4 regions of the Allobosea sp. TAF32 genome follow, and region 2 is predicted to be linked to each of the others. Evidence: predicted binding sites of a transcription regulator. Region 2 holds the regulator's gene; each other region holds the start of a gene.
The links. Region 2 encodes PhoB, which activates phosphate uptake and scavenging genes when phosphate is short. Its sites were predicted from a motif close to TGTCATNNANCTGTCAT; they were not measured.

Region 1 (4,209 bases), on a different contig from region 2:
GTCATCCTGATCGTTTTCCTCATCATCTTCGTGCTGGCGCTGGTGCTGCTGGCGCCGCTGCTCGGCCGGCAGCTAGCCGGGCTGGTCGACAGGCTGCCTTCCGACGCGGCCAAGCTGCAGGCCCTGGTGATGGAGAAGGGTTTCCCCTGGCTTGAACGCCTCGGCGCCGGGAAGCTGCAACAGGAAGCGCAGAATTCGCTGGGCAACCTCGTCGGCGAGGCGACCAAATGGGTCGGTGGCCTGCTGCAATCGCTCTGGAGCGGCGGCACCGCCATCGTCGGCGTGTTCTCGCTGCTGGTCCTGACGCCGGTCATCGCCTTCTATCTGCTGGTCGATTGGGACCGGATGGTCGCGACCGTCGATAGCTGGCTGCCGCTCGATCACCGCGACACCATTCGCAGCCTGCTGCATGAGATGGATCGCGCCATCGCCGGCTTCCTGCGCGGCCAGGCTCTCGTCTGCCTGCTGCTCGGAACCTTCTATGCGATCGGGCTCAGCATCGTCGGCGTGAATTTCGGCGCGCTGATCGGCATCATCTCGGGCTTCCTGTCCTTCATTCCCTATGTCGGCTCGCTGACCGGGCTCGTGCTCTCGGTCGGTGTGGCGATCGTGCAGTTCTGGCCGGACTGGACCTGGCCGCTGGCAACGCTCGGCGTCTTCCTTGCCGGGCAGTTCCTCGAAGGGAACATCTTCCAGCCGAAATTCGTCGGTGACTCCATCGGCGTGCATCCGGTCTGGCTGATGTTCGCGCTGCTTGCCTTCGGCTCGCTCTTTGGCTTCGTCGGCCTGCTGCTGGCGGTGCCGCTTGCGGCCGTCATCGGCGTGCTCTGCCGCTTCGCGCTGCGGCAATATCTCGCCAGCAACCTCTATCACGGTGTCGGTGCCAGGCGTGCAGCCCGAGCGAAGTCCAGCGCCGACGCCGAACTCTGACATACGCATGAACGAAGTGCCCCCACGCCCGCGCCAGCTCGCTTTCGACCTGCCGGTCGACAGCCGTCACGGCGTCGAGGATTTCCTGATCGGCCCGTCCAACGAGGCCGCCTACGGCCTGGTCGAGCGCTGGCCGCAATGGCCCGATGCCTGGCTGCGTCTCACCGGGCCGGAAGGTGCGGGCAAGACCCATCTCGCCGCGATCTGGGCCCGCGTCGCCCATGCCTGGACGATTCGGGCCGCGGAGCTGACCGAGGCCAAGGTCCCGCACCTTGTCTCCGGCGGGGCTCTCGTCGTCGAGGATTGCGATGCCGGTCCGCTCGAAGAGGCCGCGCTCTTCCACCTGATGAACGCGATGAAGGCGCGCGACGGACATCTGCTGCTGACCGCGCGCAAGGAACCCGACTTCTGGGGCCTGCGCGTGCCGGATCTGCTGTCGCGCCTCAGATTGGCGCCGGGGGCCACGATCGAGCCGCCCGATGACGGGTTGCTGCGGGCGCTCCTCGTCAAGCTCTTCATTGATCGCCAGCTCGTGGTCGACACCGCGGTCATCGAGACGCTGGCGCTCAGGATGGAGCGCTCTTTCGCTGCCGCGCGGCAGGTGGTGGACCGCCTCGATCGCGTCGCGCTGGAGCGCGGCCGGCGCGTCACGCGCCCGCTGGCACAGGAGGTGCTGTCGGAATTGTTTCCGGATGAGCCCGGCTGAAAGAGAGCGTGCTTGCGGAGCGGCCGTGCCGTCATACGAAATCATGTCGCCCGTCATCGAAACGTCACGCTAGGATGGCTTCAACGGCGCTATGGGCGGAAAGACAATCAGGACACGGGTGAATCACATGACTCTCGAAGCCGTGACCGTCGAGCCGGAGAAGCTCTCCAGCGAGGCCGATGTTGCGCCGCTGCGTCAGCAGCCCGAGCGCTTCATCAACCGCGAGCTGTCCTGGCTGCAGTTCAACCGCCGTGTCATGGAGGAGGCCTCGAACCGCAGCCACCCGCTGCTGGAGCAGCTGCGTTTCCTTTCGATCTCGGCGAATAATCTCGACGAGTTCTTCATGGTCCGCGTCTCCGGCTTGCGCGAGCAGCTCAAGGCCGGCGTGGTCACGCCGAGCCAGGACGGTCTCACCCCGGCCGAGCAGCTCGTCGCGATCGGCCAAGCAGTTTCGGCCCTTACCGACGACCAGCAGGCGCGCTGGGCGGAACTCCGCCACGATCTGCATGAGAATCGTATCCACCTGCTGCAGCCGGGCGATATCGGCTCGCAGGACAGGATCTGGCTGGAAGACTATTTCCTCAACTACGTCTTCCCGGTGCTGACGCCGCTGGCGATCGATCCGGCGCATCCGTTCCCGTTCATCCCGAATCTCGGCTTCACCGTCGCGCTGGCGCTGGAGCGCAAGAGCGATGGGCGCCAGCTCGACGCGCTGATCCGCGTGCCTGTGAAGATCGACCGCTTCATCGAGCTGCCCGATCTTGCCCGCGAGGGGTTGCATCGCTTCATCACGCTTGAGGACGCGGTTTCGCTGTTCATCAGCAAGCTTTTCCCCGGCTACGAGGTCAAGGGCACCGGCTCCTTCCGCGTCATCCGCGACTCCGATCTCGACATCGAGGAGGAGGCGGAGGACCTCGTCCGCGTCTTCGAGACCATGCTGAAGCAGCGCCGGCTCGGCGTCGTCATCCGGCTCGAGGTCTCGACCGGTATGCCCGACCATCTGCGCCGGCTGATCGTGCGCGAACTCAAGGTCGATGCCGACGAGATCGTCGAGGTCAACGGCATGATCGGCCTGAACGAGCTCTCGCAGCTCGTCGGCGTCGACCGGTCGGACCTGAAGTTCAAGCCCTACAACGCCCGCTTCCCCGAGCGCATCCGTGAACATGGCGGCGACTGCCTCGCTGCGGTCCGCCAGAAGGACCTGCTCGTCCACCACCCCTATGAGAGCTTCGACGTCGTCGTGCAGTTCCTGCAGCAGGCGGCACGCGATCCCAATGTCGTCGCGATCAAGCAGACGCTCTACCGCACCTCGGCGAACTCGCCGATCGTCAAGGCGCTGACGGAAGCCGCAGAGGCCGGCAAGTCTGTGACGGCGCTGGTCGAGCTGAAGGCGCGCTTCGACGAAGAGGCCAACATTCGCTGGGCGAAGGAGATGGAGCGCGCCGGGGTCCAGGTCGTCTATGGCTTCATCGAGCTCAAGACCCATGCCAAGCTCTCGCTCGTTGTTCGGCGGGAAGCCGGGCAGCTCGTCAGCTACTGCCATATCGCGACCGGCAACTACCACCCGATCACGGCCCGCATCTACACCGACGTCTCCTTCTTCACCGCCGATCCGGTGATCGCGCAGGACGTCGCGCGCATCTTCAATTTCATCACCGGCTACGCTGAGCCGGCTGGGTTGGAGCGCATGGCGGTCTCGCCGACAAGCCTCAAGCAGCGCCTGCTCGACGACATCGCCGAGGAAGTCGCCCATGTAAAGGCCGGCCGCAAGGGCGCGATCTGGGGCAAGTGCAATTCGCTGGTCGATCCCGAGATCATCGACGCCCTCTATGACGCCAGCCAGGCAGGCGTGGAGATCGACTTCGTCGTGCGCGGCATCTGCTGCCTGCGGCCGGGCGTGCCCGGCCTGTCGGAGAAGATCCGCGTCAAGTCGATCATCGGCCGCTTCCTCGAGCACACGCGCGTCTACGCCTTCGGCGCTGGGCACGGCATGCCTTCGCCCAAGGCCAAGATCTACATTTCCTCGGCCGATCTGATGCCGCGCAACCTCGACCGCCGGGTCGAGGCGCTGACGCCGATCCTCAATCCGACCGTGCATCAGCAGTTGCTCGATCAGATCATGCTGGCCAACCTGCTCGACAACGAGCAGAGCTGGACGATATTGCCCGATGGCGGCTCGCGCCGCATTGTCCCCGCGCCGAACGAAGAGCCGTTCAACGCGCATAAGTACTTCATGACGAACCCGAGTCTGTCCGGACGTGGAAAATCGCTCTCGAATTCAAGTCCCCGTTCCCTCTCGCGCCGGGGAGGCCGTAAGGCCTGAGCTCCGGCACGCGCCGGGGCGGCTTGCGCTCTCCGACACCATCGCCATCGTCGATATCGGTTCGAACTCGGTCCGTCTCGTCGTCTACGAGATGCTGGCGCGGGCGCCATCGCAGGTCTTCAACGAGAAGGAGATGGCCGGTCTCGGCCGGCAGGTCGCCACGACCGGCCGGTTGGCGGAGGACGCGATCGAGAAGGCGATCCAGGCCCTCGTGCGCTTCCGGATCCTCTGCGAGGCGATGCATGTCGGC
Region 2 (4,209 bases):
ACTTGAATCCAACCCGGTCGCGTCCGACCTTGAGGACCATGTCGATGCTTTCGACCCTTGAACTCTCCCCGCAGACGCTCGATGCCGAGGCGCCCGTCCGGATCGCGGTGAAGAACCTCGATTTCTACTACGGCGAGCACAAGGCGCTGAAGAACATCAATCTCGATTTCCGCGACCGGCACGTCACCGCGCTGATCGGCCCGTCGGGCTGCGGCAAGTCGACCCTGCTGCGCATCTTCAACCGGATCTACTCGCTCTATCCGGAGCAGAAGGCCACCGGCGAGATCATGCTCGACGGGCGCAACATCATCTCGAACGATGTCGATGTGAACGAGCTGCGCTCGCGCGTCGGCATGGTGTTCCAGAAGCCGACGCCCTTCCCGATGTCGATCTACGACAACGTCGCCTTCGGTATCCGCCTCTACGAGAAGCCGCCGAAGTCCGAGCTCGACGACCGCGTCGAGGGCGCGCTGCGCCGTGCCGCGCTCTGGGACGAGGTCAAGGACAAGCTGAAGAGCTCCGGCATGGGTCTCTCCGGCGGCCAGCAGCAGCGCCTGTGCATCGCGCGAACCATCGCCCAGAAGCCTGAAGTGATCCTGTTCGACGAGCCGACCTCGGCGCTTGACCCGATCTCGACCGGCAAGATCGAGGATCTGCTGGAGCAGCTGAAGAGCGACTTCACCATCGCCATCGTCACGCACAACATGCAGCAGGCGGCCCGCATCTCGCAGTATACCGCCTTCATGTATCTGGGCGAGGTCGTCGAATTCGCGCCGACCAATACCATCTTCATGAACCCTGCCAAGAAGCAGACGCAGGACTACGTCACCGGCCGGTTCGGCTGAAGACCGGTTTCAAACCAGCAGCCCTCATCCTGAGGAGCCGCGCGAGCGGCGTCTCGAAGGATGGTCCAGGAGGCTCCGGAACCAACCGGAGCATCCTTCGAGACGCAAGCTTCGCTTGCTCCTCAGGATGAGGGCTGAGGGTTGAGCATGCCGACCTGAAAACGACGACGCTGCACCGGCGCTAATGATCTAGAGGACACGCCGCCCATGACCGACCACATCGTCCGCTCCTACGATACCGATCTCGAAGGCATCCGCCGCAGCCTCGCCGAAATGGGCGGCATGGCCGAGCGCATGCTCGGCGATTCGACCGTGGCGCTGGTGCGCCGGGACACCGGCCTTGCCCAGAAGATCATCACGGCCGACCAGCGCCTCGACAACCTCCAGCGGGACGTCGAGGAAAAGGCGGTACTGACCATCGCCCGGCGCCAGCCGCTCGCCAACGACCTGCGCGAGCTGATTTCGGCGATCCGCATCGCCGCCGATATCGAGCGCGTCGGCGATCTCGCCAAGAACATCGCCAAGCGCGCCGTCGCCATCGCCGGCCAGTTCCAGCCGCCGCACCGCGCCGTGGTCGGGCTCGAGCACATCAGCCGCCTGGTGCAGGCGCAGCTCAAGGACGTTCTCGACGCCTACGCTGCCGGCAACGAGCAGAAGGCGCTCGACGTCTGGCGCCGCGACGACGAGATCGATGCGCTCTACACCTCGCTGTTCCGCGAGCTCCTGACCTATATGATGGAGGATCCGCGCAACATCACCTTCTGCACGCATCTCCTGTTCTGCGCGAAGAACATCGAGCGCATCGGCGACCACACCACCAACATCGCCGAGACGATTCACTATCTCATCACCGGCGACTCGCTCGACGTGAACCGGCCGAAGCTCGACACGACCAATATCGAGGTCGAGGCGATCACCGGGAACTGAAGCAGATCATCATGGCCGCACGCATCCTGATCGTCGAGGACGAGGAGCCGCTAACCCTGCTGCTGCGCTACAATCTCGAGGCCGAGGGCTTCGAGGTCGACAGCGTCGCGCGCGGGGATGACGCTGAACTGCATCTGCGCGACCACACGCCTGATCTCGTGCTGCTCGACTGGATGCTGCCGGGCCTTTCTGGCATCGAACTCTGCCGCCGCTTGCGTTCGCGACGCGACACCGAACGCGTGCCGATCATCATGCTGACGGCGCGCGGCGAGGAGACCGAACGCGTCCGCGGGCTCGCGACTGGCGCGGACGACTATGTGGTGAAGCCCTTTTCGTTGCCAGAGCTGATCGCGCGCATACAGGCGCTGCTGCGCCGCGCCAAGCCGGGCCATGTCGCGGGGCTGCTCGCCGCCGGCGATCTCGAACTCGATCGCACGACCCGGCGCGTCCGCCGTGCCGGCAGCGAGCTGCATCTCGGCCCGACCGAGTTCCGGCTGCTCGAGTTCCTGATGCAGGCGCCCGGCCGCGTCTATTCGCGCGCTCAGCTCCTCGATGCCGTCTGGGGCCGCGACGTCTATATCGACGAGCGCACCGTCGACGTTCATGTGGGCCGGCTGCGCAAGGCGATCACGCCGGCCAATACCAAGGATCCGCTGCGCACCGTGCGCGGCGCCGGCTACGCCTTCGACGAGACTTTTGCGCGCAGCTGAGCGGCGCTCCAGCTCTCCTCCTCATCGCAACTGGCGGTGAACCTTGCCTGCTCGCTCGCGTTGATCCTGAAAGTCAGCGCGAGCCAGAGGAGGTCGCCGTGAGCAAGATGCCGCCCATCCCGCCGGCCAATCGAAGCGACAAGGGCCCGGGCGAGCCGGATCATGCCGAGCGCGATCTGCGCAGCGCCAGAGGTGGCGAGCGCCGACCGAGCCAGCCTGATCAGCAGGGCCAGCAGGGCAATACACGCATCAACACGACCCATCAGGGTCTGCAACAGGATCGTTGAGAAGGTTGCCGAACGTCGACCTCGACCAAGGCGCCGCAGACCATCCGGCACGGCGGCCCCGGCTCATCGCATGAGAACGCGAAGAAGCCGCCGGACATCCGCTTGCCGATGACAACCGGCGGCACGCTCGCGTTTCGGGTGGCGGCGGCGAACGCGACAGCCACCACTCGCATGATCCGGCGCGCAAGGGAGGCAAGGCGCCATGAGAACCGGCCTTCAGGTCGATCCCCTGAAGGGCGACGGCAGGCGCTTCAGCCCTCTCGGTGGAAGAGGCGGCGCAAGCTGTGCTTGGCCGCTTCCAGAGTCCTGCGGCGCTCGGCCGGCAGTTTCCGGCCGGCGCGGTTGATGTAGAAGGTGAGCATCGACATCGCCGAGCGATAGGGGCCCGATTTGCGCCGGCGGCTGTGCTCGGCCGACCGCTTCAGCGAGCGCGCGATCTGGCGCGGATCGCCACGCGTGAACACGGCTTTCTCGAAATCGAGCGCGTTGCTCCGGCTGGTGATATCGGCCGACCATCTGTGCTTGTGGACGGGCATGGCGTCCTCCTGTCGGTCAGGCGTTTGGTCCGCCCTCGATGTCGCCGGCCCAGGTCAATGCGGTCTCGTACTCCTCCGGCTTGAAGGTGCGGACAGTCACGAAGGGGATCGCCGGATTGAGCAAGTCAACGAAGGCCGCAAGCCAGCCCCTGTCGGTGATCACCGCCTCGCGCGGGAAGCGTTGCAGCTCCCACAGCTTGCCGAGGCTGTAGCGCGCATCCTTCCAGGCGGCAGCCAAGGTCATATCGGTGAAATCGGTGAGGTCGGCGAGGATGCCGACTTTCTCGTGTCGTGCGAGCTTCGCGTCGATATCGGCCATGATCCCGTCGAGATCGTCGCTGGTCAGCGTCTGCGACAGGCGGTAGGCGCCGACATGGTCCGGTGCGGGCAGGATCGTTAACATGACTCCTCCTTGATCCAGACAACGCGGGGCAAGAGCGGATGTTTCGCCCGATGATCAGGCGGCTGAGGATCCACGGGTGGCGGCATCGAACCGCGCGGCTTCGGAGCGCAGCCAGCCGACGAATTCATCGAGGCCGGGGCGTTGCGGCTGGCCCAACGGGCGGATGAGCCAGCAGCCCGTAGCGCTGGTGAAGCCGAGTCCGAGCGGGTTGACGAGCGCGCCCGAGGCCAACTCGTCCGCCACGTAACAGCGCGGCGTCAGCGCGACCCCCAACCCCGCCACGGCGGCGCTGATGATGACGGAATAGTAGCCGTAGCGCACAGTATGCTCCGGCACCGCGCCGCGCAGGTCGTGGGTCTCGGTGAACTCGGCCCAGAAGGTCGGCATCTGGAAGTGCTGCAGCAGCGTCATCTTCTGAATGTCGGCGGGGCGGCGAAAGCCGCCCATGCGCTCGACGAGGCCGGGCGCGGCGACGAGGGCGACATCGCGGCCGAAAAGATA
Region 3 (4,209 bases), on a different contig from region 2:
TGGCCGTTGACGATCAGGACGCGGTGGAAACCGTGGCGCTCGATACTCTTCAGGAGCGAGAGCAGCACTGCCCGATAGGTCGGGATATCGAAGGTGAAGGTTCCGCCGAAGGCCATGTGATGCTCGGCCATGCCGCACCACAGCGTCGGCGCGACGACGACATCGACATCATCAGCACGCTCAGCCGCGGCCTTGCAGACGCCGCTGCAAAGGATGGTGTCGACGCCGACGGGAAGATGCGGCCCGTGCTGCTCGATCGAGGCGACGGGAAGAACGACGATCGCGTCCTTCGCCGCCTTGGCGCGTAGCTCCTCGGCGGTTAGGTCCATCCAGAGCACGGAGGCCATCAGTAGCTCACCTTGCGCTCGATGAAGCGGAACTGGATCGCGGTCATTCCGATGACCATGATCAGCAGGATCACCGACTGCGCCGCCGAGCCGCCGAGATTGGAGCCGCCCTTGCCGTCGGAGAAAACCTTGTAGACCAGCGTCTCGGTCGCGCCCGAGGGACCGCCGCCGGTGACGGTATCGATGATGCCGAAGGTGTCGAAGAAGACGTAGACGATGTTGACGACGAGCAGGAAGAAGGTCGTCGGCGAGAGCAGCGGGAAGACGATGGTCCAGAAGCGACGCATCGGCCGGGCGCCGTCGATGACGGCAGCCTCGATCACGCTCTTCGGGATCGACTGCAGTCCGGCGAGGAAGAACAGGAAATTGTAGCTGATCTGCTTCCAGGTCGCCGCGAGGATGACGAGCAGCATGGCGTGATTGCCGTTGAGCCGCGGGTTCCAGGGAATGCCGAGCGATTGCAGCCCGCGTGCAAGCATGCCGAGCGAGGGATCGAACATGAAGATCCAGAGAACGCCGGCAATGGCGGGCGCCACCGCATAGGGCCAAATCAGCAGGGTCTTGTAGATTTCAGCGCCGCGGATCTGCCGGTCTGCCATCACCGCGAAGAGCAGCGCGATCGACAGCGAGAACACGCAGACGAAGGTCGAGAAGATGACGGTGTTGATGAAGGCCTTGAGATAGCCGGGATCGGCGAACAGCAGCTGGTAGTTCTCGAACCAGACGAACTCGGTCGAAGTGCCGAAGGCGTCTTCGAGCAGGAAGCTCTGCCAGACCGCCTGGCTCGCCGGCCAATAGAAGAACACGACGGTGATCGCGAGCTGCGGCATCAGCAGCAGGAAGGGGATGGTCAGCCCCCGGAAGTACGCGTTCTTCTGCATCGGCTTCCTTGAACGAGACGGCCATCCCGGACGGACTTGTCCGGGATGGCCTGAAGATGCAAGGGCTATCCGCTCAGCGCGAGGCTGTCCGCTCGAACTGGCGCAGCATCTGGTTGCCGCGCTCGGCCGCCGCGTCCAGCGCCGCCTGCGGCGACTTCTGGCCGTTCAGCGCCGCCTCCAGCTCCTCCGACCAGATGTCGCGGATCTGGACGAGGCTGCCGTAACGCAGGCCCTTCGAGTTGTCGGTCGGGGTCTTGTTGGTCAGCTCGAGGATCGGTGTCTCGAGATAGGGCTTGTCCTTGTAGAAGCCCGACGCCTTGACCTTCTCATAGGCAGCCTTGGTGATCGGCAGATAGCCGGACTCGGTGTGCAGCTTCACCTGACGATCGACATCCGAGAGGAAGGTGAAGAACTTGGCGACGCCCTTGTATTCGTCAGCCTTCTTGCCACCCATGACCCACAGCGAGGCGCCGCCGATGATCGAGTTCTGCGGCGCGCCCTGCACATCGGGATAATACGGCATCGGCGCGTTGCCCCAGTCGAACTTGGCGTTCGCCTTGACATTGCCGAAGAAGCCCGAGGAGGTCAGGAAGATCGGGCATTCGCCCGAGGTGAAGCGGCCCTCGCCATTGTTGGTGCGGCCGGAGTAGTCGTAGGTCTTGTCCTTCTGCAGCTCGACCAGATTGGTCCAGTGCTTGAGGAAAACCGGGCTCTTGTTGAAGTTCAGCACGGCGTCGAAGCCGGCCATGCCGTTGACCTTGGTCGAGAGCGGGATGTTATGCCAGGCGCCGAACTGCTCGATATTGGCCCAGGTCGCCCAGGCATTCGAGACGGCGCACTTGTCGTAGCCGGCGGCCTTCAGCTTCTTGGCGGCCTCGAAGGTCTCGGGCCAGGTCTTCGGCGGCTTCGCCGGGTCGAGGCCCGCCTTCTTGAAGGCGTCCTTGTTGTACCACATCACCATCGAGGACGAGTTGAACGGCATCGAGAGCATGTCGCCCTTAGCCGTCGAATAATAGCCGGTGATGGCGGGGAGATAGGCGTTCGGATCGAACTTCTCGCCGGCTTCCTTCATCACCTCATGAACCGGCTTGATCGCGCCCTTGGCCGACATCATCGTGCCGGTGCCGACCTCGAAGACCTGCAGGATGTGCGGCGCCTGGCCGGCGCGGAAAGCGGCGATGCCGGCGTTCAGCGTGTCGGGATAGGAGCCCTTGTAGACGGGAACGACCTTGTAGTCCTTCTGCGAGGCGTTGAAGTCCTCGGCGAGCTTGACGACCACGTCGTTGTTGGCGCCCGTCAGGGCATGCCACCACTGGATCTCGGTCTGCGCCAGAGCCGGCGAAGCGCCGGCGAGCGCAAAGGCGGCGACCGACATCAGGATGCGCGATTTGATGCTCATGGAGTGTCTCCCTTCCGCGGGCGGGCGCCGCCGCGGTTCTTGTCGTTGGTGCGCAAGCTAGCATGAAGCGCAGGCGACAGTTCAATGACAAAACGACGACAGTTTTTGCAAGGCACTTATGGCCGCGGCCGGCTTGCGCATTCACGCATAAACGGCTGATCTGCGCGTCCTGCCTCGCCTTTTCCGGACCGCATCATGACGAGCCTCGTCCTTTCCGCCTCGACAACCCTGCCGCAGGATGCCGGCGCCGCCGCGCTGGCCGGCCGCGTCTGGCGGCCCGATCTCGGCGGCCCGGCAGTGGTCACGCTGCGCGACGGACAGCTCGTCGACATCACAGCCGAATTCCCGACCAGCCGCGACCTCTGCGAGAGCGCCGATCCGGCGGCCGCGCTGCGCACCGCGAAAGGCGAAGGTCTGGGCTCGCTCGCCGACATCCTGGCCAATACGCCCGTCGACGGCCGCGATCCGAAGCGCCCCTGGCTGCTCTCGCCGCTCGACCTCCAGGCGGTGAAGGCGGCCGGCGTCACCTTCGCCGTCTCGATGCTGGAACGCGTCATCGAGGAGAAGGCGCGCGGCAACCCGGCCGCCGCCGCGACGATCCGCACGGAGATCGGAAAACTGATCGGCGACGACCTTTCGAAGCTGAAGCCCGGCTCGCCCGAGGCGATGCATCTCAAGGAGGTGCTGATCAAGCAGGGGGCATGGAGCCAGTATCTCGAAGTCGGCATCGGGCCGGACGCCGAGATCTTCACCAAGGCGCCGGCGATGTCGACGGTCGGCACAGGCGCCGATGCCGGCCTGCATCCGGCGTCGAGCTGGAACAACCCGGAGCCGGAGATCGTCCTGATCGTCGCCTCGGACGAGCGGATCGTCGGCGCGACGCTCGGCAACGACGTCAATCTGCGCGATGTCGAAGGCCGCTCGGCCCTGCTGCTCGGCAAGGCGAAGGACAACAACGCGGCGGCAGCCGTCGGCCCCTTCATCCGCTTCTTCGATGCCGGCTTCACGCTCGATCACATCCGCAAGACGACCGTGACCCTGACGGTGGAGGGCGAGGACGGCTTCACGCTGGAGGGCTCGTCCTCGATCGCCAAGATCAGCCGCGACCCGGCCGATCTCGCGGCACAGATGATCGGCCCGCATCACCAGTATCCGGACGGGGCGGCGCTTTACCTCGGCACCATGTTCGCGCCGATCAAGGATCGCGACGCACCGGGCGGCGGCTTCACCCATAAATACGGGGACATCGTCACCATCGCCGCGCCCGAGCTCGGCAGCCTCGTCAACCGTATGAAACGCACCGACGCCTGCGAGCCCTGGACCTTCGGCGCCTCGCATCTGATGCGCCACCTCGCGAAGCGCGGGCTGCTTTAGGCGGAGCAGGCAAAGAGCGCGGGCGGATCGCGCTCGCGCTCTTCTGGGATATGTATCTCCGATGTAGGCAGCAAGCTCAGCCAGTGATCGCCTGACCCGCTTCCCAACCGAGGATGGCGCGCTTGCGCGTCAGGCCCCAGTGATAGCCGGTGAGGGCACCCGACTTGCCGATGACGCGGTGGCAGGGCACCACGAAGGAGATCGGGTT
Region 4 (4,209 bases), on a different contig from region 2:
ACTTGAAGTGGTTGACGACCGCGGTGAACTCACCCCCGCTGGCGAGTTCCTCGAAGGTCACAGCCACCGCCGCGCGGCTGGTGTTCTCGCCGTTGAAGATGCGGCCGAGCGTGCTCTGGCCCAGAAGCTCGGACGAAACGTCGCTGTCGTCGAGGATCGCGATGTGGGTGTCGATGGAGACGCGCACCGAAGTGACGTCGTAGATGAAGCCGACCGCAATGGCGTCGCCGCCGACGAAGTTCTGGCCCGGACGCACCCAGTCGAACTTGAAGGAGCCGGAGACGCTGTTGAGCTGGTCGACGAGATAGTCGATGGCGTTGCCGCTCGACCCCTCGATAAAGTTGTTCTCCAACTCCATCAGGCCGAGCACGTCGGCATCGAGCGACAGGATCGTGTTGACCAGCTTGGCGGTCTGGCGGTCGAACTCTGCTTGCGTCTCGGCGCCGCGCGGCTCGAAGCCGTTCGTCGTGAGCTGGCCGTTGTCGAGCGTGGTGAAGTAGTTGAGCACGTTGAAGCTCGCGACCTTCAGCGTGCCGCCGACATCCGGATAGCTCGTCGGCCGCGGATTGGCCGAGACCACGTCGTTGATGCCCGGCCCGTTCTGGACCGCGTGCACGCGGAACTGGTTGAAGTCGTAGTCGAGCACGCCGGTGAGACCGGTGATGGTGTCGCCCATGCGCGGCGCGGTGGTGGCGTTGTAGTCGCCATCGACGACGGTGTTGTCGAGATTGGGGTTGGAGACGCTGCGGCCGTCGTCGAAGATGACCGAGCGCGAGGCGATGTCGCGCAGATGCGCGTCGTAGCCGGAAACGCTGGCATCGTGATCGACGGTGTAGGAGTTCGGGCGCTCACCCTGGGCCAGGCGGATTTCGCCGAACTGGTCGAGATTGAACTGCTCGGTGACGGTGAGCGTCTCGGTGAAGCGGACAAGCATGCCCTCGTAGCGCTCGAGATCGGCGACATAGGTGCCGTTCGAGGCGGTCTGCACGCCGACGCTCGGCAGGTCGATCTCGACCGCCATGCTGTTCACGTCGGCCACCGCTCCGGCCTGGACGATCGCGACGGTGGAGGCGTTGAGCTCGGTATTGCCGAAATTCTCGGCGACCACGCCGGTGACGCTGACCTTGTCGCCGACCTTCACATCGACGCCCAGGCTGGCATAGGACACGAAGATGCCTTCGGAGGTCAGGGCGTTTCCGTCGGAGTCGCCAGCCTCCTCCTGCAGCCAGAAGCCGCCGAGATTGCGGGCGCCGTCGGCGTCGCTGTTCTGGAAGTCGCCGACGACGATGGCCTCGACCGTGACGGTCTTGCCGACCATCGTGCTGCCGAGGCCGGTGCCTTGCACGGCACTGATCAGGGTGATCGGGGTGCCGTCGTTGTTGACGATCGTCGCGCTGGCCGATTGGGAGGAGGTGCCCAGCGTCGCGGTGACCGAGAAGCTCTCGTCGGGCTCCGCCACGGCGTCGTCGATCGTCGCTACGCTGAAGCTTGCAGTGGTCTGGCCGGCAAGGACCGTGACCGCGGCGGGAACGCTGCCGATGTCGCCGGTCGCGCCCGACACGGCGAGGTTGACGACGGTATCGGTGGCCGCGGCCTGGCTCAGCGTGACCGTGAAGAGGAAGCTCTGACCCTCAGGCTTGGAGGCCGCGTCGACCGTGACCGAGGAGACCGAGACCGCGCCGCCGCCCGCCACGGTGAAGGACTGCGCCGAGAACGGCACGTCCGGGGCGGTGCCATCGTTGCTCTGATCGCCGGTCGCGTCCTGGCTGACCCAGTTCGAGGCCGTGTTGATCGCCGCGCGATAGGAATCGAAGGAGGCGCCGCCGCTGCGCGCGCCGTTGAAGGCGGCGATGTCGGTGTCGTCATCGAGCGTGCTCAGGTCGAGCGCATCCGCGCCCGCGGTCAGGCCGGTATTGGTCAGCACGCCGTTGGCGCTGTTGAAACCGCCATTGGCGATAGCCGTGATGAAGTTCGGCGCCGAGGCCGAGCCCTGATAGGCGTAGATCGTCTCGTCGGCCGCGCCGATGCCACGGTTGGTGCCGCGTCCGGCCACGGATGCGACCGCGGTGCCGGTGCTCGCCGAGATCGTCCCCGCGCCGATATTGTCGATGCGCACGATCGTGCCGGCTGCGACGCCCGCGGAGGTCCAGCTGAACGCTCCCTCATTGGTGTCGGCGAAGGCCGAGCCGTTCCACTCGTTATCCTCGAAGATGATGGTCTCGCCGGCCGGAATTTCCGTGAGCGCCACGAAAGCGATGTTGTCATTGCCGTCGGCATTGAAACCGACGAACGCAATCGAACCTTTACTGAGCGCCATGGCTGAAATCCCTGTTCCCGATCCGGGGTTTGACGTGGAGGCGAAGGGCGGCGTCGGGCACAATCCGCCCCGCCGCGCTCGGCATTGATCGTTACGGATTGCCCGTGCTCCCGCAGGAGCCCGGGCGATTGCGGGCGATGTTCAGACGAAGTCGATCGAACCGGAGCACGTCACGGGCAGATCCTTTTTAGCCAGCACATCGAAACCCCGGCCGCCGCCAACCGGGTGGCCGGCCCGCATAAGGCGAGCCGGATGCGGGCTTTTGACCCGTCCAAGATGACGGTTGTTTAACGCTTCATTAACGAAACAAATTAATTCGAGAATTGAATCGAAATTCAATGCGCCATGTCGACGTCATTTCAAGAAATGAACGATTGAATGGACATTTGTTCCCGGAAAATTGCATCGGGAAAGGACGTTAAATTTATTCACAGCCACAGATATAGCGAGATACGCGTGGCAAACAGATAAATATTACTTATATAAACTTAAATTCAACGCGGAAGACACCAAGGTCAACGCCATAGTCCCGGCAACGCCGCAATGCCGGTCATCCGGTATCGACGCCAAGCTATGACAGGCTCGCGGCACACACGAATCCATTCTGGCAACGGGGGGCATGGGTATTTTCGATGGGTCAGGCTCCGATGGCCTCACCGGCCTCCAACGCGAAGCTGCGGCAACGGAGCTGCCAAAAACCGGCTTCGAATGATCCCGCAAGCGGGCGCTTAGGTCATCTCGATCGGCACCCAATGGCAAGCATAGGCAATATCTATTTGCCCGCCCGGCCGTATCGCTCAATCCTTGTGCCGTTGCCGGCGGCCGTCAGATCCGGATGCCACCGCGCTTCATCCCGTTATTCGCCTCCGCCGTCGCGGCGGGCGAGGAGATCGCCATGCCCGGCACCGACAAGCTTCGCATCGATATCGAGCGCTTCTGGAGCACGATCGAACGCTCCGCCGAGATCGGCCCCGGCCGCCCGGGCGGCCTGTCGCGCCTCGCCCTCGGCGATGCGGACAAGCAGATGCGCGACCAGTTCGTCGCCTGGTGCCGCGAGGCGGGCCTCGCGGTTCGCGTCGATGGCATGGGCAATATTTTCGCGCGCCGCGCCGGAACCGACGACACCCTCCCGCCCGTCGTGATGGGCAGCCATCTCGACACGCAGATCAATGGTGGCCGCTTCGACGGCATCGCCGGTGTTCTCGGCGGGCTGGAAGTCTGCCGGGCGCTGGATGCGCTCGGCCACCGCACGCGCAGGCCGATAGAGATCGTCAACTGGACGAATGAGGAAGGCGCCCGCTTCTCGCCGCCGATGGTCGGCTCCGGCTGCTTCGTCGGCGCTTACGCATTGGACTGGGCGCAGGGGCGCCGCGACGATGACGGCAAGTCGATCGGCGAAGAGTTGGAGCAGATCGGCTATCGCGGCGAGATGGAGGCCCAGCCGCACGCTTTCGATGCCTATTTCGAGTTCCATATCGAGCAAGGCTACTATCTCGACCGCGACGGCATGCAGATCGGCGTCGTGACCGGCGGCTTCCCGAGCACCGGCATGCTGGTGGAATTCAAGGGCGAGACCGCCCATACCGGCCCCTGGCCGATGGAACGGCGGCGCAATGCGCTTCTCGCCGGCGCGCGCCTTCTGGTCGAGACGGACGAGATCGGCTGGGCCTATGCCGGCGGCGGCGGCAAGGCCACTGCGGCAAGGCTCGTCGCCTGGCCGAACAAGCCGGGCATCCTCTCCGACTGGGCGCAGGCCGTCTGCGACGTCCGCCATCCCGATCCGGAAACCTCCGAGGTCATGGCAGAGCGCGTCCGCCGCGCCGTCGGCGAATCCGCCGCCCGCGCCGGCTGCACGGCCGAAATCCTCGATATCTGGAAATGGGGCGGCAGGA

Region 1: a site for PhoB is predicted at 1,688-1,704, ahead of AB4Z16_RS10770 (RNA degradosome polyphosphate kinase). Genes of this name have one in related genera too.
Region 3: a site for PhoB is predicted at 2,701-2,717, ahead of ugpB (sn-glycerol-3-phosphate ABC transporter substrate-binding protein UgpB). Genes of this name have one in related genera too.
Region 4: a site for PhoB is predicted at 2,594-2,610, ahead of AB4Z16_RS12970 (ExeM/NucH family extracellular endonuclease). Genes of this name have one in related genera too.

The regions. Positions count from the first base shown of each region.
Region 1 is NZ_JBFRDM010000004.1:167,164-171,372, forward strand. It holds gene AB4Z16_RS10760 (AI-2E family transporter) at 1-930, shown strand, start outside; gene AB4Z16_RS10765 (P-loop NTPase family protein) at 938-1,636, shown strand; gene AB4Z16_RS10770 (RNA degradosome polyphosphate kinase) at 1,764-3,959, shown strand; gene ppx (exopolyphosphatase) at 3,895-4,209, shown strand, end outside.
Region 2 is NZ_JBFRDM010000002.1:230,809-235,017, reverse strand. It holds gene pstB (phosphate ABC transporter ATP-binding protein PstB) at 39-845, shown strand; gene phoU (phosphate signaling complex protein PhoU) at 1,053-1,772, shown strand; gene phoB (phosphate regulon transcriptional regulator PhoB) at 1,784-2,482, shown strand; gene AB4Z16_RS05690 (hypothetical protein) at 2,590-2,769, shown strand; gene AB4Z16_RS05685 (DUF3175 domain-containing protein) at 3,021-3,305, opposite strand; gene AB4Z16_RS05680 (SpoIIAA family protein) at 3,322-3,708, opposite strand; gene AB4Z16_RS05675 (LysR family transcriptional regulator) at 3,763-4,209, opposite strand, start outside.
Region 3 is NZ_JBFRDM010000001.1:824,144-828,352, forward strand. It holds gene AB4Z16_RS03780 (creatininase family protein) at 1-347, opposite strand, end outside; gene ugpA (sn-glycerol-3-phosphate ABC transporter permease UgpA) at 347-1,228, opposite strand; gene ugpB (sn-glycerol-3-phosphate ABC transporter substrate-binding protein UgpB) at 1,302-2,627, opposite strand; gene AB4Z16_RS03795 (fumarylacetoacetate hydrolase family protein) at 2,823-4,001, shown strand; gene AB4Z16_RS03800 (methylated-DNA--[protein]-cysteine S-methyltransferase) at 4,078-4,209, opposite strand, start outside.
Region 4 is NZ_JBFRDM010000005.1:248,901-253,109, reverse strand. It holds gene AB4Z16_RS12970 (ExeM/NucH family extracellular endonuclease) at 1-2,317, opposite strand, end outside; gene AB4Z16_RS12965 (Zn-dependent hydrolase) at 3,213-4,209, shown strand, end outside.